2 linked regions of the Prochlorococcus marinus XMU1411 genome follow. The protein of the gene in region 2 interacts with the protein of the main gene of each other region in a pairwise test. Links are inferred from orthologs where the notes say so. Each region holds a gene or a part of one and is shown on either strand. Other genes may lie near its edges. The genes, in order: HA145_RS09220 and def.

Region 1 (15,599 bases), on a different replicon or contig from region 2:
TAAATAATTTTTTAGATTTTGATAAAGAACAGTTTTATGGGAGTAATCATTCTCTGTTTCGATGGAATAAGAAAATTTCTAGTCTTGAAATTAAAGAAAAGTTAATTAAAAACAAACTTATAAATATTAATGAAGATGTTTTGAATTTAAATTCTATTGAACGTGGGTCTAGTGGCAGAGTGACAAAATTAGAAATACAAACGGACAAAAGTAATAAATCTATTGTTCTTGTTAAAGATGATATTCGACGGGTATTAAATTTTATACCTAGTAATTTGTTTACTATTAATAAATTAAATGATGATTTATGGCTTTTGAGAGGAGGAGGCTTCGGTCATGGTGTAGGTTTATCTCAGTCAGGAGCAATTGAAATGGCTAAATTAGGTTTCTCTTATGAACAAATATTGAATCATTACTATCGAGATGCAAAACTAAAAAAAATTGAGATATTGTCTCAATGAAAGTTAAGTAATTAAAAATTTACTTTTATGAGTAAGGGTTTTTATAAAAATCGAAGATTAAAGTCGTTTATATTTCTTGGTGCTTGTTTTTTAGTAGCTTTTATTCCTCATGCTTACAATATCGCAAGTTTCTTTTACCTTATATTGACGCTTTCCTTTGTGATTGTTCTCTATGGATTAATAGTTATTTCTAGAAATTTTAAAAGGAACTACCTTTTAAATACTGTAAGCAGAAGACTTAGCAATAAAGAGTTACCTGTGCTTGATATTTTAGTCGCAGCAAGAGATGAGGAGAATGTTATAGCAAGACTAGTTGAAAGATTATTTAGTTTAGATTATCCAACAAATAAATTAAATATTTACATAATCGATGATGGCAGTTCTGATAAGACGCCTTTAATTTTAGATCGATTATCTAGACAATATGACCAGTTAAAAGTCGTAACTCGTTCTCCAAATGCAGGAGGAGGAAAGTCAGGAGCTTTGAATTATGCCTTGAAATTTACTTATGGGGAATGGTTATTAGTTTTGGATGCTGATGCTGAATTAAAACAAGATTCTTTGATAAGGTTATTTAGTTTTGTAAAAGAGGGTGATTGGTCTGCAGTTCAACTAAGAAAATCAGTAACTAATGAAAGTAAGAATTTTTTAACTTCTTGTCAGTCAATGGAGATGGCTATGGATGCAATCTTTCAATATGGAAGATTATCAGTTGCTGGAGTTTCTGAATTAAGGGGAAATGGCCAATTAATTAAGAAAGAAACATTATTGGCATGTGGTTCTTTTAATGAAGATACAGTTACAGATGATCTTGATTTGAGTTTAAGATTATTATTATCAAAATCTAGAATTGGAATCTTATGGGATCCTCCAGTCATGGAGGAGGCAGTTGAGAATTTAAATGCTTTATTAGCGCAAAGACAAAGATGGGCAGAGGGGGGTTTGCAAAGATTCTTTGATTATGGAGATCAATTATTCACTAATAAAATTGATTATTTGCAGAAATTTGATTTAACTTACTTTTTTATCTTGCAATATGCACTACCAATCATTTCTATTTTTGATTTAGTTTTCAGTATTGCTTTATTAGATTCACCAATTTACTGGCCTATTTCATTAACAGCTTTTACGTTATCTGGAATTGCTTTTTGGTACGGTTCTTCTTGTAAAAGCGAAGTCCCTGTATTGAAAAAAAGAAATTTTTTGATGGTATTTGTATCAGTTTTTTATTTATCACATTGGTTTTTAGTCATCCCTTGGGTAACAATAAAGATGTCTATTTTTCCCAAAAAGATACTCTGGAGAAAAACTCTTCATACTGGAGTTTAATTTATTCATCAAGGTCTATAATTTCTCCATTAAAGAAATTTGCTAAGTTTTTTGAACTATCATCATAAGTTTCCTCGTTAGATATTTTTGTTGAAGAATTAGTTTTTGTTTCTATTTTGTTTCTTGTTTTCAAATTCTTTACTTCATTTTTGATTATTTCTGGAGTCTTTGTTTGGTTACTTTTATTTAATTGTTTGGTTGAAAAATTAAGTATTATTCCATTTCCAAATATCTTTTTTACAGTATTTTCAATTATCACTTTTCTGCTTTTTATCATATTTTCCCAGTTCGGAGATAATGCAATTGTGATTTTTTCCGAATCAATACTTTCAAGTTCGGCTTGTTGCGAAAGTAACATTCTGGTTGATGGTAACTCTACTTTAGAAAGAATTAATTCCCATTTATCTTTTAAATTATTTGATTCAGGATAATTTTGATTATTTTCAGAAATATCTTCAATACTTTCTTTTTCAAGAACTTCAAATTTTTCTAATTTTCCGTCTTTTTTTTCGATCAATTCCTCTCGAGTTATCTCTTTTTTGATACTTGGTTTTTGAATTGCATTAGAAATATTTTCTTTATTAAAACTTGCAATGTTTTTTCTACTTTCATGCTTTACCTCATGCATATTATTTTTACTTTCTTGCTTATTTTCAAAACTATTTATCTCTTGGTTACCTAGAAGGCCAGTTAAATGTATTTCAAACCAAAGCCTTGGGTTATCACTTGTTTTGATTTGATATTCAATATTTCTCAGATTATTATGCCAATTAATTATTGTAGATTTATTTATTGTTTTTGAGAGTTTATTCAATTCATCTCGAAATTCATCAGATGTATAGTAAAGATCTGAATATTTATTATTTGTAGTGTGTAATAGTAGATCTCTTGTTATATTAAATAGTCCGATAATTATTTGAAGAGGTTCGTTTCCGGCATCATATAATTTGTTGCATGTGATAATTAATGACTCTGGATTATTCTCAGCCAATGATTTGATCAGATTTGTTAATTCACTTTCTGATACTTCTCCTAGGAGGTTCTGGATATTATTAATTGTTATCCCTTCTGGTAAAAGATTCAATTGTTCAAGGAGGCTTTGTGCATCTCTCATACCTCCATTAGATCTTTTTGCAATCATTTTTAACGCCTGAACTTCGTATTCAATAGATTCTTTTTCCGCGATTTCTGATAAATGTTGAAAAATATCACTAGGGCTTATTCTTCTAAAATCAAACTTTTGGCATCTACTTTTTATTGTATTTAATACTCTCTCAGGATTTGTGGTCGCAAGGATAAATACAACTCTTGAGGGCGGTTCTTCAATAGTTTTTAGTAAAGCATTTGAAGCTGCCGTTGAAAGCATATGACATTCATCAATAACGTATACTTTCCATCTCGCTTGAGTAGGTGCAAATCTCGCTCTTTCTATAATTTCTCTTATATTTTCTACTCCTGTATTTGATGCTGCATCAATCTCGATAATATCTAAAGCGGCCCCATCTGTAATTTGTCTACATAAGTCACATTTACAACAAGGAGTTGTCGTAGGTTGCTCGAATGACTGGCAATTTAGAGATTTTGCAAATATTCTTGCACTTGATGTTTTTCCAGTGCCTCTTGGGCCATTAAAAAGATATGCAGGAGCAATTTTTTTTGTTAATAGTGCTTGTTTGAGTGTAATGGATATAAATTTTTGCCCAACCAGTTCGTCTAAGTTGTTTGGTCTATATTTTTGATGAAAAGGCTTATGTATATTTGGCATTTATTCTTCATAAATTAGAATAGTTAAGGATTTAGTTACAACTATTAAACTCTAATGTTTAGGCAGACTCTTTAATGATTCTTTTTGATCCTGAAGGTAGTTTAACAATTTTAGATGAGAATAATTTATCCACCATATTTTTGGTAATTGTGAATTCTTTTACATTTTGTTCTGAAGGGAGTGTATACATTATGTCAAGCATTAGTTCCTCAATTATTGATCTTAATGCCCTTGCACCTGTTTTTCTTTTAAATGCTTCATCAGCTATTGCCTCAACAGAATCTGGCTCAAATTTTAATTCAACATTATCCATACTTAATAAAGTTTTGAATTGCTTTACTAGGGCATCTCTTGGTTGAGTCAGAATAGATTCTAAAGTTTCTTTTGTCAGACGATCTAATACAGCGCAAACTGGGATTCTTCCAATAAATTCTGGAATCAGTCCATATTTAACTAAATCATCTAGCTCTAAATTTTTTAGAGCATCTCTTGAATCTTCTATTTTTTTGGTATTAACTTTGTTTTGATCTGAATTAGTGGTAAATCCTATGGAGTGTTTGCCCATACGCTTTTGAACGATATCCTCTAAACCTATAAAGGCTCCTCCGCAGATAAATAAAATTTGACTCGTGTCAATTTGTATACAGTCATGATAAGGATGTTTTCTGCCGCCCTGAGGTGGAACATTAGCTATTGTTCCTTCAAGCATTTTTAATAATGCTTGCTGTACTCCTTCACCAGAGACATCTCTAGTAATTGAAGGATTCTCGCTTTTTCTTGCAATTTTATCTATTTCATCTATGTAAATAATTCCTTTTTGAGCTAGTTCTACATTCATTTCAGATTTTTGTAAAAGTCTTAAAAGTATGTTTTCAACATCTTCCCCAACATATCCAGCTTCTGTCAAAGTCGTTGCATCTGCTACTGCAAAAGGAACATCAAGAAACTCAGCTAAAGTTTGAGCTAATAGTGTTTTTCCACTTCCAGTAGGGCCGATGAGTAAAATATTTGATTTTTGTAATTTCGTTGCTTGTGAATCTGTTGAATTACTATTTTTACTTTCCTCTTTAACTTTCCAAGCTAATCTTTTGTAGTGGTTGTATACGGCTACTGATAATATTTTTTTTGCAGATTCTTGTCCAACAACTTGATTATCTAAAAAACTTTTTATTTCTAATGGCTTAGGGATTGAGGTTAATTCTAAAGGAATAGATTTTTTTGGATTTTCAGTTGGTAATTTCTTTTTTACGTACGGAGAGTTGTTTGTGTTCGTTTGATTATCAAGTAGTTCTTCATCAAGAATTTCATTACAAAGGTCTATGCACTCATCACAGATATAGACACCAGGACCAGCTATAAGCTTTCTGACTTGGTCTTGTGATTTCCCGCAAAATGAACATTTAAGATGGGCGTCGAATTTAGCCATCGATTATCAAGTTTTAATGTGAAAGGTGTTGAATATTCCCTATTCACTAGCATTGCTCATAAATATCGATTCGTCATCATATTCTTAAAAATTCAATGCCCCTTGTCACTTTTTGATAACTTTATCGATTAATCCATATTCGACTGCTTCTGAAGGAGATAAGAAGTAATCTCTTTCTGTATCTTCATTAATTTTTTCTAAAGGTTGTCCAGTATGTTCTGCTAAAAGCGAGTTTAATGTTTTTTTTAGAAAAAGTATTTCTTTAGCTTGAATTTCAATTTCTACTGCTTGACCCTGAGCACCTCCAAGAGGCTGATGAATCATTATTCTAGAATTAGGCAAAGCTAATCTTTTTCCCTGTGCTCCTCCAGAAAGTAGAAATGCCCCCATACTTGCAGCTACCCCAAAGCATATTGTTACTACATCAGGGGATATTTGTTGCATTGTATCGTATATAGCCATTCCTGCAGTTACTGAGCCTCCTGGAGAATTGATATATATTTGTATGTCTTTTTCAGGATCTTCAGCTTCAAGAAATAATAATTGTGCAACGAGAGAGTCAGATACTTGATCATTAATTCCAGTACCTAAAAAAATTATTCTCTCCCTTAATAGTCTTGAATAAATATCAAAAGCTCTTTCTCCTCTGCCAGATTGTTCTATAACGGTAGGCACAGCGGCACCAGTTTTATTAATACTTTCGTAAGAACTTATTGAGCTTTGGATTAAATGTTTTTTTTCTGAGTTCACAAAATAATTTTCGTCTTATAGATAATTTAAGGGGTTTTTGTTTAATTAGTAGGAAATTTCATAAATTATTTTTTTTCTTTTTTATTTTGAGTTTTTGTCGCTTTTGATGCTTTTGTAGCTTTTGTCGCAGTTTTTGTGGTTTTGATAGCTTTAGAAGTTTTTGTACTTTTCTCTTTTACTGTGGAATTTTCTTCAAGCCAAATTATTAATTTTTCTTTGAGTAAATCGTTACTTATTACTTCTATCAATTTTTTAATATCTATTTGTTTTGAAGATTTAGAGATTTCATCTTCATAATCTTTCATTTTTAAATCAATTTCATCTTTCTCAACTTTTATGTTTTCTTTTTCTGCTAATGCTTTAAGAGCTAAATTTCTTTGCACATTTTTTTCAGCCTGAGGCCTTGTGGACTCAGCTAATGACTTCACTAATTCCGGAGTAAAAGTAGATTTAACATCAAGACCTTGTTGAGCAAATCTTTGAGCAGTTTGTTCAATATTGTTTCTCACTTCTATATCAATCATAGATTTTGGAATTTCAGTAACCAATTCGTTTGTTAAGGCATCTAATAAAGCTTCAATTTTGATATCTTTTTGAGTTTTTTCAAAATTGTCTTTAAGTTGCTTTTCAATATCTTTCTTTAGCTCTTTTAATGATTCTTTGTTACCAGACTGTTTTGCAAAATCGTCATTAAGTTCAGGTAATTCTTTTTCTTTAAGATCCTTAAGATTGACTTCAAAGATCGCCTCTTTGCCTCTTGAATCCTCATGAGAATAATCTTCAGGAAATTTAAGGTTAAGTGTTTTACTATCACCAATTTTCATCTTTACGATTCCCTCAACGAAACCGGGAATCATTTTGTTCTTTTCTAACTCAAGATCCATTGATTCACTTGTCCCACCATCAATCTCTTTGCCAGAATCTTTATATTTTCCTTTGAAACTAACTACAGCAATATCTCCTAATTTTGCTGCTCTATTAGTTACTGGAATAATATTTGCAAACTGATTTCTAGATTTCTCTAGCGCTTCATCTACTGACTTAGGATCAAACTTTGTTTTTGAGATTTCAACACTAAGTCCTTTGGATTTTTTTAGTTTTAATTCGGGGGCAACATCAGTTTGAAGAGTAACCTTTAGTGTTTTTTCAGGACTAAACTTTGCGAGTAAAGTTTCAAATCCATCTACCAATTCTGGCTCACTTAGTGGTTCTATAGATTTAATTTTTAATGCTTCTTGCCATGATTTATCAATAATTTTCTCTAGAGCAGAAGCATGTAATTGTGTGATGCCAATTCTTTGGATTAAGACTTGTTTAGGAATTTTGCCAAGTCTAAATCCAGGAATTTTAGCCGAACGACTGATATTACTGATTGTCTCATTTACGCACGTTTTGCATGTCTCAGATGGTATTTCTAATTCAAATGAAATTCTACTTTGAGGTAGAGGAGTTGTTTTGACTATTAATGCTTCTTTAGCCATTTTTTGTGATTATTACTAAAAGCCGAATCTTAATTATTTCACATTATGTGATTTCCTTGAAAGTTATTTTTTTGATAAAGTAAAAAAAAATAGTCAATCTATTTATAAAAATCATTTGAAAGTGTGAGACAATCTCCGTTTTTGCCTGATAGGCCATTAAAAGTTGCTGTTTTAGGATCTTCAGGTGCTGTGGGATCTGAAATACTTAAAATTCTCGAAGAACGGGATTTCCCAATATCAGAATTGGTATTGCTTTCATCAGAGCGTTCAGAAGGAAAAAAAATTATTTGGAAAGATGAAGAATTAGTTACAAAAAAGACAACTAAGGAAGAATTTTTGAATCTTGATTTAGTTTTAGCTTCAGCTGGTGGAAGTATTTCAAAAAAATGGTTTTCTACCATTATGGAACAAAACGCTTTATTGATAGATAATTCAAGTGCATTTAGGTTAGATCAGAATGTACCTCTTATAGTTCCTGAAGTTAATGCTAGTGATGTACTTAAACATGATGGGGTAATAGCTAATCCAAACTGCACTACCATTTTGTTGACATTAGTTTTAGCTCCGTTAAATAAACTTTCGGCTATTAAAAGAGTTGTTGTCTCAACATATCAATCTGTAAGTGGTGCAGGGCAATTGGCGATGGAGGAACTAAAACTTTTAACTGAACACTATCTTCAGGGTAATCCTCAAAAAAGTAAAGTTTTGCCATACTCACTAGCTTTTAATTTGTTTTTACATAATTCACCCATGCTTGCAAATAATTATTGCGAAGAAGAGATGAAAATGGTTAATGAGACCAGGAAAATATTAAATATTGCTGATTTAAAGCTCTCTGCTACATGTGTTCGAGTCCCAGTACTTAGAGCACATTCTGAATCGCTCAATATTGAATTTGCTAGAGTAGTTGAGCCTAAAGATGCTCTTGAAGAATTAAATAAATCTCCTGGAATTGAAATTATTGAGGATTACAAAAATAATAGATTTCCCATGCCAAATGACGTTATGGGAAGGGATAATGTTGCTGTTGGCAGGCTAAGAACTGATATAAGTCAGCCTAATGGATTAGAATTATGGCTATGTGGAGATCAAATAAGAAAAGGAGCAGCTCTTAATGCTGTTCAAATAGCTGAGTTATTAATTCCAAAAAAATGATTGCAGAGAAAACTGAGTGTAATAATCCACTATTTGGAAGAATATTGACTGCAATGGTTACTCCATTTACTAAAAATGGAGATGTAGATTATGAACTAGCTATAAAACTTTCAAATTATCTTTTTGAGAACGGTTCCGATGGAATTGTGTTGTGCGGTACTACTGGAGAATCTCCTACTCTTTCATGGGCGGAACAGCATGATTTATTTATTGCGGTAAAAGGATCTTTGGATGCAAGCTGTAAAGTAATAGTTGGCACTGGTAGTAATTGTACAAGTGAGGCTGTGGAGGCTACAAAAAAAGCCTACGACTCTGGTGCCGATGGTGCTTTGGTCGTTGTTCCTTATTACAATAAGCCGCCTCAAGAAGGCCTTTATAAACATTTTAGTTCTATTGCTAAATCTGCGAAGGATTTGCCTCTTATGCTCTACAACATTCCTGGAAGGACAGGATGCAATTTATTACCTGATACTGTGAAGAAACTTATGGATTTTTCAAATATTCTCAGTATTAAAGCTGCAAGCGGTAGAATAGAAGAAGTAACAGAACTAAGAGCTATTTGTGGCTCCAAACTCTCTGTATATAGTGGCGACGATTCATTGTTGCTTCCAATGTTATCTGTAGGTGCTGTAGGAGTAGTAAGTGTTGCAAGTCATTTAGTTGGATTGCAATTGAAAGAGATGATTCATTCCTTTCAAAGTGGAGAGATTTCTAATGCTCTTGCTATTCATGAAAAACTTCAGCCTCTTTTTAAAGCACTCTTTATGACAACTAATCCAATCCCAATTAAGGCTGCTTTGGAACTATCGGGATGGGATGTAGGTAAACCTAGAAGTCCTTTGTCACCATTAACCAATGACATGAAAAAGCAACTATCTTTTATCCTGAAATCCCTACAATAGGGATTATATTTAACTTGATAATTAAATTTAAATAAACCTTATTTGATTACAAGCAGGCCTTCATAAATTTCAAAATTATGCAATCAAGTACAAATTCAAATGTAAATAGATCTACTCATGATTCATCTAGATCTAAAAGTAATACGCCAGCTCTGCGAGTAATACCTCTTGGAGGACTTCATGAAATAGGAAAAAACACTTGTGTTTTTGAATATGGTGATGAATTGATGCTTGTTGATGCTGGCCTAGCTTTCCCATCTGATGGTATGCATGGCGTTAACGTTGTTATGCCAGATACAACTTTTTTAAAAGAAAATCAAAGAAGAATAAAAGGAATGATTGTCACTCATGGTCATGAAGATCATATTGGGGGTATTTCTCATCATCTAAAGCATTTTAATATTCCGATTATTTATGGCCCAAGATTAGCAATGTCAATGCTTAGAGGGAAAATGGATGAAGCAGGGGTATCTGATAGAACAACTATACAGACAGTAAATCCAAGAGATGTTGTAAAAGTGGGACAACATTTTTCTGTTGAATTTATTCGAAATACCCATTCTATTTGTGATAGTTTTTCTTTAGCAGTTACAACACCTGTTGGCACAATTATTTTCACGGGAGATTTTAAGTTTGATCATATGCCAGTAGATGGAGAGCAATTTGATATTGAAAGGATGGTGCATTACGGAGAGAAGGGCGTTTTATGCATGTTCAGTGATTCGACTAATGCTGAAGTTCCAGGTTTTTGTCCTTCTGAGAAGACTATCTATCCCTCTTTAGAAAAACATATTGCGGAGGCAAAAGAACGAGTTATCCTTACCACTTTTGCTAGTTCTGTTCATAGAGTGACAATGATCCTAGAGTTGGCCATGAAACATGGAAGAAAGGTCGGTTTGTTAGGTAGATCGATGATAAATGTTATTGCTAAGGCGAGAGATATTGGTTACATGAAATGCCCAGATGATTTGTTTGTTCCTATCAAGCAAATTAGAGATTTGCCAGATAGAGAGACCTTATTATTAATGACTGGAAGTCAAGGTGAACCCCTAGCAGCGTTAAGCAGAATATCTCGTGGTGAACATCAGCATGTTCGTCTTAAGACTACTGATACTGTAATATTTTCAGCCAGTCCAATTCCTGGTAATACTATTTCTGTTGTTAATACAATAGATAGATTAATGAAACTCGGAGCAAAGGTTGTTTATGGAAAGGGTGAGAATATTCATGTTTCTGGTCATGGTTTTCAAGAAGATCAAAAGTTAATGTTGGCACTTGCAAAACCTAAATTTTTTGTCCCTGTTCATGGAGAACATAGAATGCTTGTTTGTCATGGGAAGAGTGCACAAACTATGGGGGTTCCAAAGGACAATATTTTAATTATTGAAAATGGAGATGTAGTTGAGTTAACACCTAATTCTATTCAAAAAGGTGATCCTGTAAAAGCTGGTGTTGAACTCCTTGATAACTCACGAAATGGGATAGTAGATGCTCGAGTATTAAAGGAAAGACAACAATTAGCCGGGGATGGTGTAGTAACTGTTTTAGCTCCTATTAGTACAGATGGGAAGATGGTTGCTCCTCCCAGAGTTAATTTAAGAGGAGTTGTTACTACTGCAGAGCCAAGAAAAATGTCTATGTGGACAGAACGAGAAATAAGCTGGGTTTTAGAAAATAGATGGAAACAATTATCCAGACAAACTGGGCCTAATAATTTTGAAGTAGATTGGATTGGTGTACAAAGAGAAATTGAAAATGGTTTATCGAGAAGAATGAGAAGAGAATTACAAGTTGAGCCACTTATTTTGTGTTTAGTTCAACCTGCTCCAAGTGGAACTCGTGCTTATATTCCAAAGATTACCGAAGAGCAAAATTTTTCTAATAGAAATAAAAATAATAATAATTTCCATAAGAAATCACAAAATAATCATCCAAATAGATCAAATAACCCACAAAATAACCAAAAAACTCCAAAAGTTTCACAGAATCCATCAGCTGAGACTCCTACAGAAGATTCATTTGAAGGTAGAACAAGAAGAAGAAGATCTGCTGTCACATCTTAACTTTTTCAAAATTTATATAGTTTTTATTCCAAACAATTTTTAAAAACTCTTGCAAGTTAATTTCACCTTTATTTTTTTCATAAATTGAAGCTGCTAATTTTGCTAGATTTTTAGAACTATATTGCTTTGCAGATATTTCTTTTAAAAATTTATTTAAGATTGTGCACCTCGCTTCAATACACATATTATTTAAGAGATTTCTATTGATACCTTTTACATCTTTACAATAAAGGTATGCTAGTTCACTAAGATCATTACGTTCATTATTGTAGTTGCTCATTTTTTGGGAAAAATTATTTATCCTTTCAGAACAACCTGGATAAATAACCTCTAAAGCAGGAATAATTTTTTTTCTAACTAAATTTCTTTTTAATTTAAGATCTGTATTTGTAGGATCTTCCCAGAATGGGATTTTCATATCATTACAAATTTGTTTTGTATCTTCTCTACTGAAAATTAATATTGGTCTTATTAAAAAAATTTGCTTTTCAAGTACTCTTTTGCTCTCAATATTACTCAGACCTGCAAAATTACTCCCTCGAGATAAATTAAGGATAAATGTTTCTGCATTATCACTACTCGTGTGACCAGTTAACAAATAAATATTATGTTTTTGCTGGTTCTTATTTAATAAAGTTTTGGCCCGTTCACATAAATTTTTATATCTCCATTCTCGTGCTTTTTCTTCTGAAGAAATATTTTCTTTATTTGCTTGATCAAAATAGAATGAAATATTTTTATCTTCGCAATAACTTTTTAATTCACGAGCATAGACTGAGGATTTTTCGTGCCACTGATGATCACCATGCCAAACACTAATAGACCAATTATGAATTTTTTTTAGGTCATTAATTAGGGTCAATAAGACCATCGAGTCTTGTCCCCCTGAAACACTTATTAAAATATTCGATCCTTTGGGAATTAATATGTTTTTGCTAAGAATCTCTTTATGAAGCTTATGATGCCACGATGACCAATTTTTCTGAGTTAATTTTTTATCAGACATTTTGTGTTGCTCAGATAATATTTTTTAAAAAATGCACCGTTTTACTAAAACAATGTCACAATCGGGTAATAAATTCATCAAGTAAATGAGTCTGATTAATCTTTTGCCACAAAAAATCAAAGAAGAGTTAAGAAGCAAATCCTTACTCAAAGTTATTTCAGGATTAAATAATTTCGATGCTCAATCGGTGAAAAGAATTGTTGAGGCTGCTTCATTGGGAGGTGCAGATCTTGTCGATATTGCTTGTAAACCTGAACTTGTTGATTTAGCACTTAAGAATTCAACACTACCCGTTTGTGTTAGTTCAGTTGTGCCTCGATCTTTTCAAGATTCTGTAAAAGCAGGAGCATCATTAATTGAGATTGGAAATTACGATACTTTTTATGAAAAAGGGATTAATTTTTCAGATAAAAAAGTTTTAAACATTACAAAAGAGACGAGAGATTTATTGCCTAATGTTCCTTTATCAGTAACTGTTCCTCATACTATGCCTATTGATAAACAAGTTGATCTTGCTGTGAAGCTAGTAGAAGAAGGTGTTGATATTATTCAAACAGAAGGTGGCACCAGTTCTACTCCTTACTCTCCAGGAATTCAAGGCTTTTTTGAAAAATCAGTACCAACTCTTGCAGCTACCTATGCTATTCATCAAGAATTTAAGAAACAATTCCTGAATATACCAATCATGAGTGCCTCTGGATTAAGCCAAGTGACTTGTCCATTAGCAATATCCTCTGGAGCCTCAGCTGTTGGCGTTGGATCTGTAGTTAATAAATTAGATGATTTAATATCAATGATTGCTGTTATAAGAGGCCTAAAAGAATCTTTGAAGAATTCAATAATCGGAGAAAAAATTTCCTAGTATAGCAATATCCTTTAGCTATTAGCTTGATGAACAACTATAAGCTTCAAGCTCCTTACGAACCAAATGGAGATCAACCTGAGGCTATTAAAAAATTAGTTAAAGGCGTTAATAATGGTAAAGAGTTTCAGACTCTTTTAGGAGCTACTGGAACTGGTAAAACATTTACCATTGCGAATGTAATTCAACAAACAGGAAGACCAGCACTTGTATTAGCCCATAACAAAACGTTAGCAGCACAACTATGTAATGAATTAAGGGAATTTTTCCCAAAAAATGCTGTAGAGTATTTCATTTCTTACTACGATTATTATCAACCTGAAGCCTATGTCCCTGTAAGTGATACTTACATAGCAAAAACTGCTTCAATTAATGAAGAGATAGATATGCTCAGGCATTCTGCAACACGCTCCTTGTTTGAGAGAAAAGATGTAATTGTAGTAGCATCTATAAGTTGCATTTATGGTCTGGGTATACCAAGTGAATATTTAAAAGCTGCAGTTAAATTTCAAGTTGGAAAATCTATCAATCTACGTTCTTCTTTAAGATCTCTTGTTGAAAATCAATATACTAGAAATGATATTGAAATTACTAGAGGTAGATTCAGAATTAAAGGCGATGTTTTAGAAATTGGTCCAGCCTATGAAGATAGATTAATAAGAATCGAATTATTTGGTGATGAAGTCGAGGCTATTCGATATGTTGACCCTACTACTGGAGAAATACTTGAAAGTTTAGAACAAGTAAGTGTTTACCCTGCGAAGCATTTTGTTACTCCAAAAGAAAGACTTGAGAGTGCAATCAGTGCAATTAAAAGTGAATTAAAAACTCAACTCGATAAATTTACATACGAAGGAAAATTATTAGAGGCTCAACGTTTAGAACAACGCACAAAATATGATTTAGAAATGCTTAAAGAGGTTGGCTATTGTAATGGGGTTGAGAATTATGCTCGTCATTTATCAGGTAGGGAGGAAGGTTCACCTCCAGAATGCTTAATAGATTACTTTCCTGATGATTGGTTGTTAGTAGTCGATGAGAGTCATGTAACATGTCCTCAACTTCATGCGATGTACAACGGTGATCAATCTAGAAAAAAAGTTTTAATAGATCATGGTTTTAGACTGCCAAGTGCTGCAGATAATAGACCTTTAAAATGTGAAGAGTTTTGGGAAAAATCAAAACAGACATTATTTATAAGTGCAACTCCCGGTCAATGGGAATTAGATCAATGTGATGGTGAATTTATTGAGCAAGTTATAAGACCAACTGGGGTATTAGACCCTGTAATTGATGTAAGACCTAGTGAGGGCCAAATAGAAGATCTTTTATCTGAAATAAGAATTAGAGCTGAAAAAAATCAAAGAGTGCTAGTGACAACGCTTACTAAGAGAATGGCTGAAGATCTAACTGATTTTTTATCTGAAAATAAAGTAAGAGTTAGATATTTGCATTCCGAAATTCATTCAATTGAAAGAATTGAAATTATTCAAGACCTTAGAATGGGCGAATATGATGTTTTGGTAGGAGTTAATTTATTAAGAGAGGGACTTGATCTTCCTGAAGTATCCTTAGTTGCCATTTTAGATGCTGATAAAGAAGGTTTTCTGAGAGCAGAAAGGTCATTAATTCAAACAATAGGAAGAGCTGCAAGACATGTTGAAGGTGTTGCCTTGCTATATGCAGATAACTTCACAGATTCAATGAAAAAAGCAATATCTGAAACTGAAAGAAGAAGAACTATTCAAGAAAAATATAACCAAGTCAATGGTATTACTCCAAAACCTGCAGGCAAAAAAATCGAAAATTCAATATTATCTTTTCTAGAACTTTCCAGAAAATTAGATGCTGGTGGTTTATCTAAAGATTTAATAAATATTGTCAATAACAAAACTGACTCAATTCTAAATTCCAGTGATAACCAATGTTTGCTAGAAGAATTGCCTGACTTAATAGAAAAGTTAGAAATTAAAATGAAAGATGCTGCAAAAGATTTAAATTTTGAAGAAGCAGCAAATTTGCGGGATAGAATCAAAAAATTAAGACAAAAATTGGCAAGAAATAATTAAAAAGAACTTATTTTTCTAATTCGAAATGATTATGAATTGCATTTACTGCTTTGTCACAATCTTTTTCTAAGACAATACATGAAGTTCTGATTTCACTAGTAGCGATCATTTCAATATTGATATTTTGATCAGCCAATGCTCTAAATATTTTTCCAGCTGTTCCAACCTTAAATGCCATTCCTGCTCCAACAGTACTTACTTTGGCTATAGCAGGGCCATCTGCAATGTATGATCCGGGTAATTTTTTTGTTAAAGCCTCAAAAACTAAGTTAGCTTTTTCTCTATCTTGTTTATTCATTGTAAGACTAATATCCTTAGTTTTTAAAGAGG
Region 2 (15,766 bases):
TACGATAAAACCCATCTTCTTGTTTTTCTACCAAAGCATTTGTTAAATCTCTTGCTATAAATCCTATTCCTGCGTTTATTCCGTTTACAGCTAAAAGCATTAATACAATTATTGCAAGGAATAACCAATGTAACCATCTACGGTTTTTTAATTGACGTCTTAAACTAAAAAAGCTGCCTGATCCAATCAGAAATAAGGCAGAGAAAAGCAATCCCCAGCTACCAGCCCAAATTGAATTGACAGTACTTACTACACCTCCGAAATACTTTTCAAGAAAAATTGGTTGAAAGCTTTCAAAAAAACTGATTATTCCTGTAAGGCCAACAAGTACTACTCCACCAACACAAAATAAAAGAGAAATCAAAAGCCATATGAATTGAAATCCATTACATTGGTCAATGGGAAGAAAAAATGGCTGAGATAGTTTCCTTAATTTTTGTAATTGGTAAAGTATTTTGGATTTATTTTTAACTGCTTTATTCATTACTCGACAAATTTTATAAAATAAATTATAACTTTTAGAAGTCTATTGACCAAAGCCAATAAATGAAAGTACCCAGTCAGGTAAATTTAAGTAATTCAAAATTGTTGCATCAAATTCATGAACTTTTGGAAATGATTTATCTAATAACCACCATAAAAGGAAAGGTAAATTAAATAAAATTTGTAATTGCCATTTATAAGTTAAAACTTTCCAAATTTTTATTAACTTAGTTTTGAGTGAATCGTCTAGATCTTCCCAATTTTTTGAGATTAAATTGAATAAATTTTTGGATTCAGTATTTAAGGAATCTGGAGTATTCATTTTGTTTTTACTTATTTATAACCCAAAAACATTTCTTTCGAGAGTTTTAACCTGGGGGCCAATTCATTTTTCTTCCAGATAAAAAATGAATATGCAAATGAAAAACTGTTTGTCCGGATTCAGCTCCAGTATTAATTACTGTTCTCCAATTAGTTAAATTTTTTGATTTAGCTATTTTACTACCAACAAACATTAAATGCCCTAATAAATTTGCATCTCCTTCAATACAATCTAATAAACTAATAATTGGCTTTTTTGGGATCACTAAAAAATGTACTGGTGCTTGTGCTTGGATATCATTAAAAGCAATACAAAACTCATCTTCATAAAGCTTATCGCAGGGTATTTCTTTATTAATTATTTTTTGAAATATTGTAGTTTCAGTCATTAGATTAATTAATAGAAATTACGTCTTTTTCGTTGAACCCTTCCTTTATAAGTTCTTTGTTCAAATCATCTTTTGATGTAACTCTATCAACAAATAATATTCCGTTTAAGTGATCCATTTCGTGTTGAATACACCTCGCCAGAAGTCCATCTGCTTTCATTTTACGTGGTCTCCCCATTTCATCTCTAAATTTTAATTTTATAGTTGATGGTCTTACTACATTCAAATATACGCCAGGTATACTTAAGCAGCCTTCTTCGTATGAATTAAGGGTTGTTCCAAAGTCTGTAATTTCTGGATTGATTAATATTAGAGGTTCTGCTGCTGAATCTTCAAAATTTACATCTATGACAAGAAGCTCTTTATTGATACCAATTTGAGGTGCAGCAAGTCCAATTCCTTTAGCTGCATACATGCTTTGAAGCATTTCTCTAGCAAGTTTTCTAATCGATTCATCAACCTTAGTTATTCTTTTGGAATTTTGTCTTAATACATCATCACCAAGTTTATAAATGTCTAGAGATGGCTTACCTGTTTGTTCTTTTGCAATTTTTTCCGCGCTCCCAATTGTTTTTGACTTTTTTGCAAGTTGTGAAAAATGGTTAGCCACGTTAAAAAAGTTTTTAATTAAGAGTTTAGCTATAAAAATACTAGCACTTTAATTTACGTTCTTTATAATTTTTAAATGAGTAATGATGATAAGCTAAGAGTTAGTAAAACAGAATCTAAAAAAGCTTTTAAGGAATTAACTATTATTAGGGATACAATTTTTTGGATTGATGTTGTTGGTGAAGGTCAAAATGAAAATGCAATTTTTGCAAGACCATTTAATGACAAAGAAGCGTTTCCCCAGAAATTAACAAGTAAAAAATATAATATTAAAAATAATTTTCATGGATATGGTGGTAAATCTTATAAATGTATAGATTTTAATAATAATTTTTATTTGATATGGATAGATCAGATTACAAAGGCAGTATGGTTTCAAATTTTTAGAGAGGCAGCATCAAATTATAGAAGCCAAAATAAATATCTCGTTTCAGTTCAAGAACCTAGTCAACTATCTAAATCAATTGATGGAAATTTTGATTCTTCATTTGTCATTTCTGAAAAATTTTTTTTGTATGGAATTTGCGAAATAAATAATAGAGATTATTTATTTTCATTAAATTTAAAAAAAACTAAACAAGATATTCATCTAATAAAAAAATTTAAAAATTTTGCTGGAGAATTATCTTCTAATAAATCTGCTAACTTACTTTCTTGGATAGAGTGGGATTCTCCATATATGCCCTGGGAGAAAAATGAGCTGTTTTTTGCTCAAATAGATTTAGATGGCGAGATACAAAAAATAAGAAAATTCTCAAATAAGCTGATAAATTTCAAAAAAAACGTTTCTTTTTTTCAACCCTATTGGATAAGTGAAACACTTTTAGTATGCTCTGAAGATAGTTCTGGATGGTGGAACTTATTGTTTTTAGATGTTAGTAAAATTGAGAATATTGTTATTAAGAAAAGAGTACAGAGAAATTTGATTGAATATGGATCACCGCAATGGGTAACTGGAATAACATTCTTTTCAGGGACAATAAAAAATTTATTTTGTATAGCAAAAAAAGAAAATAGTTTAATAGTGGAACAATATAAAGATCTTGAATTTGTTAAAGAATTTTCTACTCCTTTTACCTCAATAGGTGATTTCAGTGTTTTCCGGGAAAAAGTTCTTTTAAAAGGTTATGGATCTGATTTTTTGGGAATTGTATTTGAAATTGATTTTGCACAAAAAGTTTTATCAAATTTTTCTGAGCAGATATTTTTTGAACATATAAAAGATTGTTCAAAACCTGTAACATTTTGGTTTAAAGGTTTTGAGGCCCAATCTACTCATTCTTTTCTTTATAGGCCGCTTTTCGACAATTTTAGAAAGCCACCGCTCCTTGTTAGAGCACATAGCGGACCGACTTCATGTTTTGATGGATCATATAATTCTGAAGTTCAATATTGGACGTCGAAGGGATTTTTTGTTGCTGAAGTTAATTATGGAGGATCATCAGGATTTGGCAAAGCATATAGAGAGAGGTTGAACTATAAATGGGGTATTGTTGATTCTTATGATTGCAAAGCACTAGCTCTTGAATTGATTAAATCAAATCAAGTTGATAGTGAAAAAGTAGTAATTTTTGGCAATAGTGCTGGTGGGTTAACTGCACTTAATTGTTTATTATATGGGTCTATTTTTACAGCAGCAATTTGTAAATATCCTGTTATTGATTTGAAGGATATGTATTACAACACTCATAGGTTTGAAAAAGATTATTTAAATTCTTTGGTAGGAAATTATGCAAAAAATCATGATGATTATATAAATAGATCACCGATAAATCATATTAACAAAATAAAAAAACCTATCTTATTGTTTCATGGAAAAAAGGATGCAGTTATTTCTTATAAACAAACTTTAAAAATTAAAGAGATTTTGATTCAGAATAATAAATATTCAGAAGTTATTTTTTTTGATAATGAAGGGCATGGTTTTAGAAATATTGAAAATAAAGAAGTAGTAATGCAAAAATCTCAGGAATTTTTAAAAAATGCTTTAAATATTTAAGAATTGATTTTTAGAAAATCAATAGTATCTTTTAATTGTTCTATAAACATATCAATTTCTTCCTTATTGGTTGTGAAATTCATGCTGATTCTAGCTGTTGATTTAATTCCAATGTATCTGTGAAGAGGTTGACAGCAATGGTGACCACTTCTGATGCAAATTCCTTTTGAATCAAGAATTTCAGCAATATCATTTGAATGTATATTTTTTATATAAAAAGTGGCAAGTGAGGCTCTGTCTGGATCTATCTCAGGCGATGGACCTATGATTTCAATATTTTCTATTTGATTTAATTTTTCAAATAAATATTTAGTAATAGTCTTTTCATATTCATGAATTTCATTCAATCCAATATTGTTAATATAATTAATTGCTTCTGCAAGACCTATTGCTTCTGCAATGGCTGGAGTTCCAGCTTCAAATTTGTGTGGTAGCTCTGCCCAAGTACTTGTCTCTTCAAAAACATCTTGAATCATTTCCCCACCTCCAAAGAGAGGAGGAATTTTTTCTAGGATTTCTTTTCTTGACCAGAGGAAACCAATACCTGTAGGACCGCATAGCTTATGTCCTGATCCAGCTAAAAAATCTATATTAAGATCAATCACATCCAGTTTTTGATGGGCTAAACTTTGGCATGCATCTATTAATACTAAAGAACCTTTTTGTTTAGCTAATTTAGTTATTTCTTTGATTGGATTACAGCAACCTAAAGTGTTACTAACATGTACTATGCTAACAAGCTTAGTTCTAGATGTTAGTTTTGATTTAAAGTCGTCTATATCTAATTTCCCATCTTTATCTATACCTATAAATTTTAATTTGCATTTATTTTTTGCTGCAACCATTTGCCATGGAACAATATTGCTATGATGCTCCATTATTGACAAGAGAATTTCATCATTTTCTTTTAATGAATATTCGCCCCATGATCTAGCTACTAGATTGATTGCCTCAGTAGCATTTCTTGTAAAAATAATTTCTTTTGCTGAATTCGCTTTTATATATTTGCTAATTAAATATCGTGCATTTTCAAATGCTTCTGTTGCTTTAGCACTTAATTGATGTGCACCTCTATGTACATTAGCATTAAAGTTTTTGTAATATTCATCAATTTTTTTTAAGACTTGTACTGGTTTTTGTGTGGTTGCAGCATGGTCTAAATAAATAATTTGCTCATTACTTTTTAAGGTCTTATTTAAAAGAGGAAAGTCTTTCTTAGTTATTTCAGGAAAATTTTGAATCGTTTCCATTAATTCTCATTTAAAAGTTTATCAAGCAAATCCCATTTATCTTTTGAAATGGGAATAAATGAAATTATTTCTTGAAAGTAAGAACTTAATTGTAGTTTACTTGCTTCTGTTAATGTGATTCCTCTTGTTCGCATATAAAAAAGTTCTTCTTCATTTAGTTGCGAAATTGTAGCCCCATGCTTGCATTTGACATCATCAGCAATTATTTCTAATTGAGGTTTGGTATCTATTTGTGCGAGATTTGATAAAAGTAAATTTCTGCTTAATTGGGAAGCATCAGTTCTCTGGGCAATTTTCGGAACTATTATTGAACCTTCAAATATTGCATGTGATTTATCATCAGCAAGTGATTTATTAATTTGATCTAGAAATCCATTTGGGCCATTAAATTCTATTTTTGTATAAGTTGAAATTTGCTCATCTTTTTTTGTTATTTGCATACCTTTGATATTTGTTTTAGCGTTGCCCGCAGATTGTTTAATACTAATTTCAAATCTCGCGTAATTGAATTTGAAATGTAAAGATCCTAAGTTGTATACACTATTTTTTTGTTGAATTACATTGAGAGAATTTAATAGATTGGAACTGTTTTCACCGTAAGAAACAACACCATGATTTACTGAACTATTTTCTTTCAAGCAAAAGAAAGTTGATTGAGATAATGAAGAGTTTTCTTTACCAAGATTTACTTGTAATAATTCAACATCACAATTCTTTTCTAAAAATATTACGAGGGTTTTTGCGTTTAAAGAATTACTTGATGCATGACTAAAAATTTCAATAGGAGGAATTTTTGATCCATTTATTTTTAATCCCAAAATATTATTTTTACAACTTAAAGACAGATTTAGTAAGTCACTCCAATTTTCGTTTTGCTTAAAAAAAGATATCTGTTCCTTGATATATTTTTGTAATTCATCCTCACTTAATTTCTGTATTGAATAATTTTTCTCTATTAATTTAGTTTGGCAATTCTCACCAATTATTAATCTAATAGTACTTTGAGAATTTTTCGGATATGGTATATCAAATTTTGAATCTTTTTCATTAATTGAGTAATCTAAAAAGTTTGACAATTTTGATTTATTTGAAAGTCTCCATAGTTCACTTTTAGGATTAGGGAGAGGGCTTGATTGTAATTTATGAAGACAGATTTTTTGTATTTCTGTTAGGTTATTATCCGATTTATTGGTTTTTATTTTTTCAATAATTTCCATTTGTTTAGGTCTCTTTTATAAAGTTATCAGTCCATTCATACCCTTTTTCCTCAAGCTCTAGAGCTAGATCACTCTCACCAGTTTTTATGATTTGTCCGTCTGACATAACATGGACATAATTTGGTTTAATTTCATCTAATAATCTTTGATAGTGGGTAATAAGTATAATTCCAGTTTGTGCATTAGATATTTTTTTAATTCCTGATGCCACTATTCTTAGAGCATCGATATCAAGACCAGAATCGGTCTCATCTAATATTGCTATCTTAGGCTCAAGTAAAGCCATTTGCAGTATCTCATTTCTTTTTTTTTCACCTCCGGAAAAGCCTTGATTTACACTCCTTGATAGGAATGCCTGATCCATTTTCACAATTTCTAACTTTTCTTTAACTAATTCTTCAAAATCAAAAGTATCCAATTCTTCTTTGTTGAGGAATTTCCTTCTAGCGTTAGTTGAAACTCTAAGAAACTCAAGATTACTTACACCTGGAATCTCAATTGGATATTGAAAACCGAGAAAAATTCCTGATTGAGATCTCTCTTCAGGTTCTAGAGAGTTGATGTTTTCACCTAAAAATTTTATGTAGCCATTTGTAATATTATACGAGGGATGTCCTGCAATGATTTTCGAAAGAGTACTTTTGCCACATCCATTTCTTCCCATAATGGCATGGATTTCTCCAGGATAGACAGTAAGTGAAACTCCTTTTAAAATTGGAAGATTATCAATAGATGCAGAGAGATTTTCAACTTCTAAAATTGGATCTGATTCTTTCATTTTATTTTGCATTTCAGTTTAGAAATTGATTAATTAACCTACTGATCCCTCTAGTTTAAGTGCCAGTAACTTATCTGCTTCAGCAGCAAATTCCATAGGTAATTGATTAAATACATCTCTGCAAAAACCGCTGACCATCATAGATACTGCCTCCTCAAATTCTATACCTCTGCTTTGGAGATAAAAAAGTTGGTCTTCTGAGATTCTACATGTGCTTGCTTCATGCTCAATTTCAGAATTGGGTTGTTGAGATTTTATGTAAGGGAATGTATTTGCAGAAGCTTGATCCCCTATTAACATTGAATCACATTGACTGTAATTTCTTGATCCTGTAGCTTTTGTTCCCATTTTGACAAGACCTCTATAGCTATTTTTTGAGTTACCTGCACTAATACCTTTGCTAACAATAGTTGATTTGGTCTTAGGACCAATATGGATCATTTTTGTGCCAGTATCTGCTTGCTGAAGATTATTGGTGAGAGCCACTGAATAAAATTCTCCTACAGATTCTTCCCCTAAAAGAAGACAGCTAGGATATTTCCATGTAATTGCAGACCCTGTTTCAACTTGAGACCAGCTAATTTTACTTCTCTTACCTAAACATTTTCCTCTCTTGGTGACAAAATTAAAAATTCCGCCAATACCTTCTTCATCACCAGCATACCAATTTTGCACTGTAGAATATTTTATTGAGGCGTCGTCTAATGCTATAAGCTCTACAACTGCTGCATGTAGGGTATTTGTATCAAACATTGGAGCTGTACAACCTTCTAGATAACTTACAGAACTTGATTCTTCAGCAATGATTAATGTTCTTTCGAATTGTCCTGAATCTCCACTATTAATTCTGAAGTAGGAAGATAGATCCATAGGGCAGGTAACACCTTTTGGGATATAAACAAAAGAACCATCACTAAAAACTGCAGAATTTAGTGCTGCAAAATAATTATCACTAGCTGGAACTACTGTACCTAAATATTTTTCAATCAAATCCGCGTGATTTTTTACTGCTTCACTAATTGAGCAAAATATAACTCCATGTTCAGCAAGTTCTTCTCTAAAAGTTGTGGCTATAGAAACACTATCAAAGACAGCATCTACTGCTACATTTGTAAGTTTTTTTTGCTCCGTGAGGGGAATTCCTAATTTGTCAAAAGTCTCAAGAAGTTTGGGATCAACTTCATCTAAGCTAGAAATTTTCTCTTTTTGCTTAGGAGCAGAGTAATAAATAATATCTTGATAATCAATTTTTTTATATCCTAATGCTGCCCAATCAGGCTCTTTCATTTTTTGCCATTTTTTAAAGGCTTTTAATCTAAAATCAAGAAGAAATTTTGGCTCTTCTTTTTTCTGTGAAATTAATTTTATGATATCTTCATTTAATCCCTTTTCTATTTTTTCAGTTTCAATATCAGTAACGAAACCATATTTGTAAGGCTCTTTTACTACATCTTTAACTAAATTTTCGTTGACCATGTTATCAAAAATAACTTATTACAATTAGCTTTATATACTTTAACGAAAGATACCCCCAATATTGAGTTTTTTTCCTTTATTAAAACTAAAAATTAATGTCTAATCATCTTGATCCCTTGTCTAACCCATTAAACGTAGAAACTATTCAAGAAATTGATAATCTTGATCTACCTATAATGCAGAAACATCATTTAAGAATTCTCGCTCATTGCCTTCAGATTTTAAAAATTATCAATGTAGATAATAGTTTGGAATATCAAAATAAAAATCCCCTGAGAGAATGGTGTGATAACCAATCCAAAAAATTTGATGATAAAAAATTTAGTGATCTTTTTTATGAGCAGTTAGAATCTACTTCCAAAAAATTAAGTACTTTTTCAAAAAAAATAGGTAAAAGTATTGAGGATTTAGAGATAGATGATTTAGTACTTCTAGTTGAACAACGCTGAATTCTCTTTTTATTTAAATGATCCCGAAGAAAAAATATATTTTTGTTGAGTCGTTAACAAATTCAGGTAATAAATTTTAAAAAAAAAGAAAATTAATTTACATTTCAAAAAGATCTAAAAATTAATTAATTGCTTTGATACCAACTGTTTTGAAGAGAAATATCAATTTTGAAAATTCTTTAGTAGTCAGAGGATCCTGACGACAGGCCAAAAAGACACACAATTCCTAAAAAAAAAGAACATACTGATCCCAAACAAAAACGGAGAATTTAAAGTGGCTGATGGGATCATGAATAAAGATCAATTACTCTCACTAACACTCAGACAATTACGTCAAGAAGCAAGTAAATTATCGGTACCTCTGTACAGTCGCAAAACAAAAGCCGTTTTAGTTGATTTAATACTTAAATATCAAGAAAAATCTACAAAAAAAACATACACTGTAGCTCCTCAGTCACAATCTGAAGAAACTTCTGAGTCCAGTGCTTTTAAGAGTAGTGAAGAAGTTAAAACAAATGTAGTTTTCCTACCCCGAGATCCAGATTGGGCTTATGTTTTTTGGCAAATTTCTGATGCAGATAGAGAAAAAGCACAATCTTTGGGAGCCAATAAATTATGTTTAAGATTATTTGATGCATCTGGTTCTGAAGGAAGCAACTTGAATCAAGGAACACTTAGAGAGATAGCAGTTGATAGTTACAGTACTGAGTGGTACTTGCCGATCCCACTTGCAGATAGAGATTATAAAGTTGAATTAGGTTACAAATATGGTTTTAACTGGATGTCATTGGCATTTTCTTCGATAAGCCATGTTCCTGGGTCTCATCCTTCTGAGCAAATTCTTGATAAATTTGTACCTTTTAATTTAGATTCTACTTCTGAGTCAATCCCAGATATTTCTAATCCTGTTGTTTCAGAATTAAATGGTATGCATGAAAGGTTATACCAAGCAGCAACTAACATTCCTCTCAGAAGAAAAGTTGGTTCTGAAGAATTTATGGAAAACTTAAACTCAACAAATCTTAACGATAATCTTACAGACTCAGGTGCTGGTAAATGGTCATCAGGTTTAAATGATTCTGGAAGCGGAATTGTTAAAAATAGATCTTTTTGGCTAGTTGCTGATGCTGAATTAATTGTTTATGGAGCTACAGAGCCTTCTGCAAAACTGACAATCGGTGGAGAAGATGTACCTCTTGCTGCAGATGGTACTTTTAGAATTCAAGTTCCATTTAGAGACGGGACTCAAAAATATGATATTAAAGCTGTTAGTGTATCTGGTGAGCAAGAAAAAAGTATATCAATGAAATTTGACAGAACTACACCACTTGACGATACTAATGAAAAAGATAATGCTGAAACTGAATGGTTTTAATAAATTAAATTAATGCTGAAAAAAATTGTAGCTTTTACTCCATTGTTTGGTGCATTAACGTTTCCATTAATAGTTCCAATTACAATTTCTAAATTTGGTGTTAACTATGGAATTCTTAGTGCATTATTAATTTCTTCATTATGGTTTATCGCTATGTTAAGAACTTCCGAAATGCCTCATTAATTTAGTTAGATTTTTGGAAGTTTCTTAAAAATATGAATCAAGTTAGTGAAATTAATATCAATTCTCCTTTTCTAGACCAAAAACCTGGTACCTCTGGATTAAGAAAAAGTACTTTAAAGTTTCAGGAAGAACATTATCTAGAAATTTTTATTGAAGCAATCTTACAATCATTAGAAGATTTAAAAGGTTCAACGTTAGTAGTTGGTGGTGATGGCAGATATGGCAATATTGAAGCAATAGAAAAAATTGTCCAAATATGCATCGCTCATAAAGTTCAAAAGGTTATTGTTCCAAAATACGGTTTATTATCTACTCCTGCGACATCTCATTTAATTAGAAAAGAAAACGCTATTGGTGGAATTATTCTTTCTGCAAGCCATAATCCTGGTGGGATTGATGGCGACTTTGGAGTGAAATTGAATATCTCTAATGGTGGCCCAGCTCCTGAGATAATTACTAATAAGATTTTTAAGGCTTCACAATTACTAACTAGTTATAAAATTTGTAAAATTCAATTACCTGATTTTAGTGAATATGGAACTTATCATTACGACGAAACTACCTTAGAAATTATTGATGGGTTAACAGATTATTCTAATTTGATGGAGAAAATTTTTGACTTTGATCAAATTAGTGATTTTTTAAATAAAGACTTCTCGTTAATCTTTGATGCAATGAATGCGGTTACAGGTCCATATGCAAAAAATATTTTTGTTGAAAAAATGGGTCTCACACCTGATTGTGTCATGAATGGTAACCCGTTAAAAGATTTTGGAGGTTTACATCCTGATCCAAATCTTACTTACGCATCCCACTTGGCTGATTTGTTATTAAATAAAAAATCTTATAGTTTTGGTGCTGCATGCGATGGAGATGGAGATAGGAATATGGTTTTAGGAAGTGGATGTTTTGTAAATCCTAGTGATAGCCTTGCAGTTATCACTGCTAACACAAAATGTGTCCCTGGTTATAAAGATGGTATTACAGGTGTCGCACGATCCATGCCAACCAGCTCAGCGGTTGATAATGTCGCTCGAGCATTAAATATACCTTGTTTCGAGACACCTACTGGCTGGAAATTTTTTGGAAATCTTTTAGATTCTAATTTAATTACTTTATGCGGAGAAGAAAGTTTCGGAACAGGTAGTAATCATGTGAGAGAGAAAGATGGACTATGGGCAGTTTTGTATTGGTTACAAGTTTTAGCTGAGAAAAAATGTTCGGTAAGTGATTTGATGCAGAATCATTGGAAACAATTTGGCAGGAATTATTATTCAAGACATGATTATGAGGCAATTCCTTCAAATATTGCTAATCAAATCTTTGGTAATCTAACTTCTATGCTCGAAAATTTAAAAGGAAATAGTTTTGCTGGCCATTTAGTTAAAGTTGCAGATAACTTTTCATATTTAGATCCCGTTGATAATTCCATAAGTGAAAATCAAGGTTTAAGATTAGTCCTTGATGATAATTCTCGAGTAATTGTGCGCCTTTCTGGAACTGGAACTAAGGGTGCAACATTAAGACTTTACTTTGAGAAATTTTTCGATCCTCAACAGAATCTTTCGTTAAATCCTCAGATCGCTTTGAAACCTCTAATAGATGACTTAGATGCTTTATTGAATATTTCAAAACTTACTCAAATGGAAACTCCTACAGTAATTACATAGAATTGAAAGTAATGATTTTTTGATTTTATTTATATGCATTCAGAAAATTTATTTACTAATTATTCTCAAATAGAAAACAATGCACCTTTGGCAGATAAATTAAGACCAAAGAATTTGGAAGATTTTTTTGGTCAACAACCAATTCTCAATGAGAATTCGCTTTTAAGAAGTGCAATATTAAACGATAAGATTAGTAATTTTATTTTTTCTGGCCCTCCAGGTGTTGGAAAAACCACTCTAATTGAAATTATTTCTTTTAATACGCGCTCAAAATTAATTAAGTTAAATGCAGTGTTATCAAGTGTTAAAGAATTAAGAAATGAAATCGCTAATGCAAAAGATAGATTAATAAATTCAAAAAGAAAAACAATTTTATTTATCGATGAGGTTCATAGATTTACATCAGTTCAGCAAGATGCTTTATTACCTTCAATAGAAAATGGAACTATAACTTTTATTGGTGCTACAACTGAAAACCCTTACTTTGCTGTTAATAAAGCGCTTGTTAGCAGGTCTCGTATTTTCACATTACTTCCTTTGGCAGAAAATGATTTGCAGAAAATAATACAAAAAGTCATTACTCACTATTCAAAACAAAAAGATTCAAAAAAGGTTTATTTAACTCAAGATGCTATAAGTCATTTAATTAAATTTTCTGGCGGAGATGCAAGGACATTAATCAATGCGTTAGAGATGGCCATAGAAACAACTGCTGAAAATGATGCTAAAGAAATCAACATTAATCTCTCAATAGCAGAGGATGCAATACAAAAGAAAAATATTGTTTACGATAAAAATGGTCAAAATCACTACGATGTAATAAGTGCCTTTATCAAGTCCATAAGAGGTTCTGATCCAGATGCAACATTATTCTGGCTTGCGAATATGCTGGAGGCTGGTGAAGATCCTAATTTTATTTTTAGAAGACTACTTATATCTGCCAGTGAAGATATTGGAATAGCTGATCCTAATGCCATAGTAGTTGTACAATCCTGTTGTGATGCTTTTGATAGAGTTGGTTTTCCAGAAGGATTATATTTTTTAACTCAGGCTTCTTTATATTTAGCTATTTCTCCAAAAAGTAATAGCACGAAAAGTATTTTTAAAGCAATTGAAACAATCAAATCTACCAATGCTCTTGATGTTCCACTTCATTTAAAAAATAATTCTAATAGTTATGTAAATCCTCATAATTATCCGGGTAATTGGGTCTTACAAGAATATCTTCCTAAATCTTTAAGAGGTTTAAAAATATGGGAACCAAATAATAATGGATGGGAAAAAACTCATTATGAAGAACTGCTTAGAAGAAAAGAAAATTAAAAATTTTTTGAACAACAAATAATCTCAGGATTAAAAGAAGTTTCTTCTTCGTAGGCCAAAGCGATAGTCCAATTATGGAAGTTAATCTGTGAATAATTTAAATGTATGTTTTTCTTCTTATGAATTAACTCTTTTGGCTTTTCAAAAAATTGCCAATGGTTAATGTCTTTAGCTAATTTTCCATGATCCCATTTTATAGCCGCTTCAACAGCACACCATTGATTTAATATCATATTTTTTGTTAAATAATTATTATGGTTTGATTTATTAGTATGAAAAAAATATTTTTCTGCAAATTTTATATGGTTAAAATCTCTATCTGTTCTCTCAATATCAATCCCTATTTTGCTTTTATGCCAGACTATAGTAATGGCATCTTTACAATGACTTAAACTGATATTTCCCATGCCAGAGGGTAAACTTGGAGGTTCTCCAGGATGAGCATTAATTGGAATTTCTAGGGGGTCTAAATCAAAAAGTGTTGAAAGTGATTGTCGCAAATAAGCTCTTGTTTCTAAGAAAATCTTTGATCTTGAATTTGTTAGGTTTTTTGCAGTTTTAATTTCTTCTACAGTTGCGACATCTTGCACACCTTTAATCTCATAAAACCAAATTTTTGGTATTTTATATTCATACTCATTTAATAATTTCAATGGCTCTTAAGGTTGGCGACAAAGCACCAGAATTTAAATTAAAAGATTCTTTTGAGAAAGAAGTTTCTCTTAGTGATTTTAAAGGTAAAAGAATAATACTATATTTTTATCCAAAAGATAATACTCCAGGATGTACTAAAGAAGCATGTAATTTTAAAGAGAATTGGGATTTGCTCCAAAAAAATAATATTGTTGTGCTTGGTATTAGTAAAGATAATGCATCTTCTCATCAGAAGTTTATAGAAAAATTTAATTTACCTTTTATTCTTTTAACTGATCCTGAACCTTTCAAAGTTTCTTCTGATTACGATAGCTATGGATTGAAGAAATTCATGGGAAAAGAATATATGGGAATGATGAGAAATACTTTTTTAATTGATACTGAAGGTAACATTGAAAAAATTTATTTAAAGGTAAAAGCAGCAATAATGGCTGATCATATAATTGCAGACCTTGGGTTAAGCTAATTTTTTTATGGACAGGTTATGAATTATCATCCCCTCCATAACTAAATTAGGAGCATTGATAATATTTTCTTTTTGAGTCTTTAGAGATTTTGTGAGTAATTGAGAGTCTCCTCCACAGAATATTAAAATATCCTTTTCGGGATTAAATAAACTATTAATCACGCCAGTCAGAGAGTTGATTACTCCTTTTAAAATTGCTTCTTCTGTATTAATTAAAAAATCTTTGATCGGAATATCATATTTTTTGGGAACTTTAAGATTTTTTGTATTTTGTTCCATTGATTTTAATTGTGTTAGAAAACCTGGAAGAAGTTGACCTCCAATAATAGATCCATTTGAATTCAATTTTGTTATTGATAATATTGTTCCAAAATCTGCAATTAGTAAATCTTTTTTGAAAGGGTTTTCAATAATTTTTAAAGCTGCAATACAGGCAAGAGCTCTATCAACTCCAAAATAATCAGGCAGATTTGACAACTGAATATCTTTAGTTTTTATTTCATTTTCTTTTTTCAGCAAAAAATTTGGTAGTTTTCCTACAGAAGCCCAAATTAATTGATCAAGATCTATATTTTCGGGAACTTTGTGCTCTTTTTTGGTATGGAAGAATTTAGATTGATTTTTAGAATATTTTGCCCAATGAAGCCTACTATTGCCTACTAATAAAAAATTTATATCTGAGATCATTGTTCTATGATCAATTTAATTATTTGTGTGTATTCCACATTCTTGTTTTATCCCCCCAAATCTTGTATCTCTGCCCTTTATTTTAATACCATCGGGACTGCTTGAATGCCAATCTCCTACAGAAGAATAACCTTTGATAAAAAGTGGATGGGCAGGTAAATTATTCTCTTCCATATAATAAAAAATATCTTTATTGGTCCAATTTAATAAAGGTCTTAAAGACAGTCTTTGACGAATTACATCTATGAATTTCATTTTGTTTCTATTTTCTGTTTGACTTGATCTAACACCGCTTGCCCAGCAGAAAATATCATATTTTTCTAGACCATTTTCTAAAGGTTTTATCTTTCTTAATTCATGATACTTATCTAAATCACTCTCTTTATTTGTTTCCCAAAGTTTTCCGTATGTGGCCTCCATTCTTGCTGGAGATAATT

What was found.
Region 1: the proteins of def (region 2) and HA145_RS09220 interact in binary tests that used the Escherichia coli proteins (3 or more experiments, as listed by UniProt). The link is inferred for Prochlorococcus marinus XMU1411 from one-to-one orthologs.

Annotation. Positions count from the first base shown.
Region 1 is NZ_JAAORI010000006.1:115,128-130,726, reverse strand. What follows is about bases 6,526-9,351. They hold HA145_RS09220 (aspartate-semialdehyde dehydrogenase), read left to right. Parts: upstream 6,526-7,335; coding sequence 7,336-8,367; downstream 8,368-9,351. Other genes in these bases: HA145_RS09210 (ribonuclease J), read left to right, coding at 9,347-9,351; dapA (4-hydroxy-tetrahydrodipicolinate synthase), read left to right, coding at 8,364-9,269; tig (trigger factor), read right to left, coding at 6,526-7,212. In the rest of the region: HA145_RS09250 (SpoIID/LytB domain-containing protein), read left to right, coding at 1-461; HA145_RS09245 (glycosyltransferase family 2 protein), read left to right, coding at 489-1,790; HA145_RS09240 (DNA polymerase III subunit gamma/tau), read right to left, coding at 1,792-3,555; ATP-dependent protease ATP-binding subunit ClpX, read right to left, coding at 3,614-4,981; ATP-dependent Clp endopeptidase proteolytic subunit ClpP, read right to left, coding at 5,087-5,707; more of tig, read right to left, coding at 5,797-6,525; more of HA145_RS09210, read left to right, coding at 9,352-11,332; tRNA lysidine(34) synthetase TilS, read right to left, coding at 11,322-12,338; HA145_RS09200 (DUF561 domain-containing protein), read left to right, coding at 12,424-13,200; excinuclease ABC subunit UvrB, read left to right, coding at 13,230-15,269; HA145_RS09190 (aspartate kinase), read right to left, coding at 15,277-15,599.
Region 2 is NZ_JAAORI010000002.1:2,345-18,110, forward strand. Bases 1-2,993 are described here. They hold def (peptide deformylase), read right to left. Parts: upstream 1,804-2,993; coding sequence 1,198-1,803; downstream 1-1,197. Other genes in these bases: HA145_RS00395 (ABC transporter ATP-binding protein/permease), read right to left, coding at 1-484; HA145_RS00400 (hypothetical protein), read right to left, coding at 527-805; HA145_RS00405 (histidine triad nucleotide-binding protein), read right to left, coding at 852-1,193; HA145_RS00415 (alpha/beta hydrolase family protein), read left to right, coding at 1,879-2,993. In the rest of the region: more of HA145_RS00415, read left to right, coding at 2,994-3,801; HA145_RS00420 (aminotransferase class V-fold PLP-dependent enzyme), read right to left, coding at 3,798-5,051; HA145_RS00425 (SufD family Fe-S cluster assembly protein), read right to left, coding at 5,051-6,268; Fe-S cluster assembly ATPase SufC, read right to left, coding at 6,273-7,058; Fe-S cluster assembly protein SufB, read right to left, coding at 7,080-8,522; HA145_RS00440 (hypothetical protein), read left to right, coding at 8,618-8,971; HA145_RS00445 (DUF4912 domain-containing protein), read left to right, coding at 9,246-10,346; HA145_RS00450 (hypothetical protein), read left to right, coding at 10,359-10,529; HA145_RS00455 (alpha-D-glucose phosphate-specific phosphoglucomutase), read left to right, coding at 10,562-12,199; HA145_RS00460 (AAA family ATPase), read left to right, coding at 12,233-13,522; HA145_RS00465 (4'-phosphopantetheinyl transferase family protein), read right to left, coding at 13,519-14,175; bcp (thioredoxin-dependent thiol peroxidase), read left to right, coding at 14,175-14,642; HA145_RS00475 (type III pantothenate kinase), read right to left, coding at 14,634-15,329; HA145_RS00480 (phosphoadenylyl-sulfate reductase), read right to left, coding at 15,345-15,766. UniProt on the Escherichia coli protein: Removes the formyl group from the N-terminal Met of newly synthesized proteins. Requires at least a dipeptide for an efficient rate of reaction. N-terminal L-methionine is a prerequisite for activity but the enzyme has broad specificity at other positions.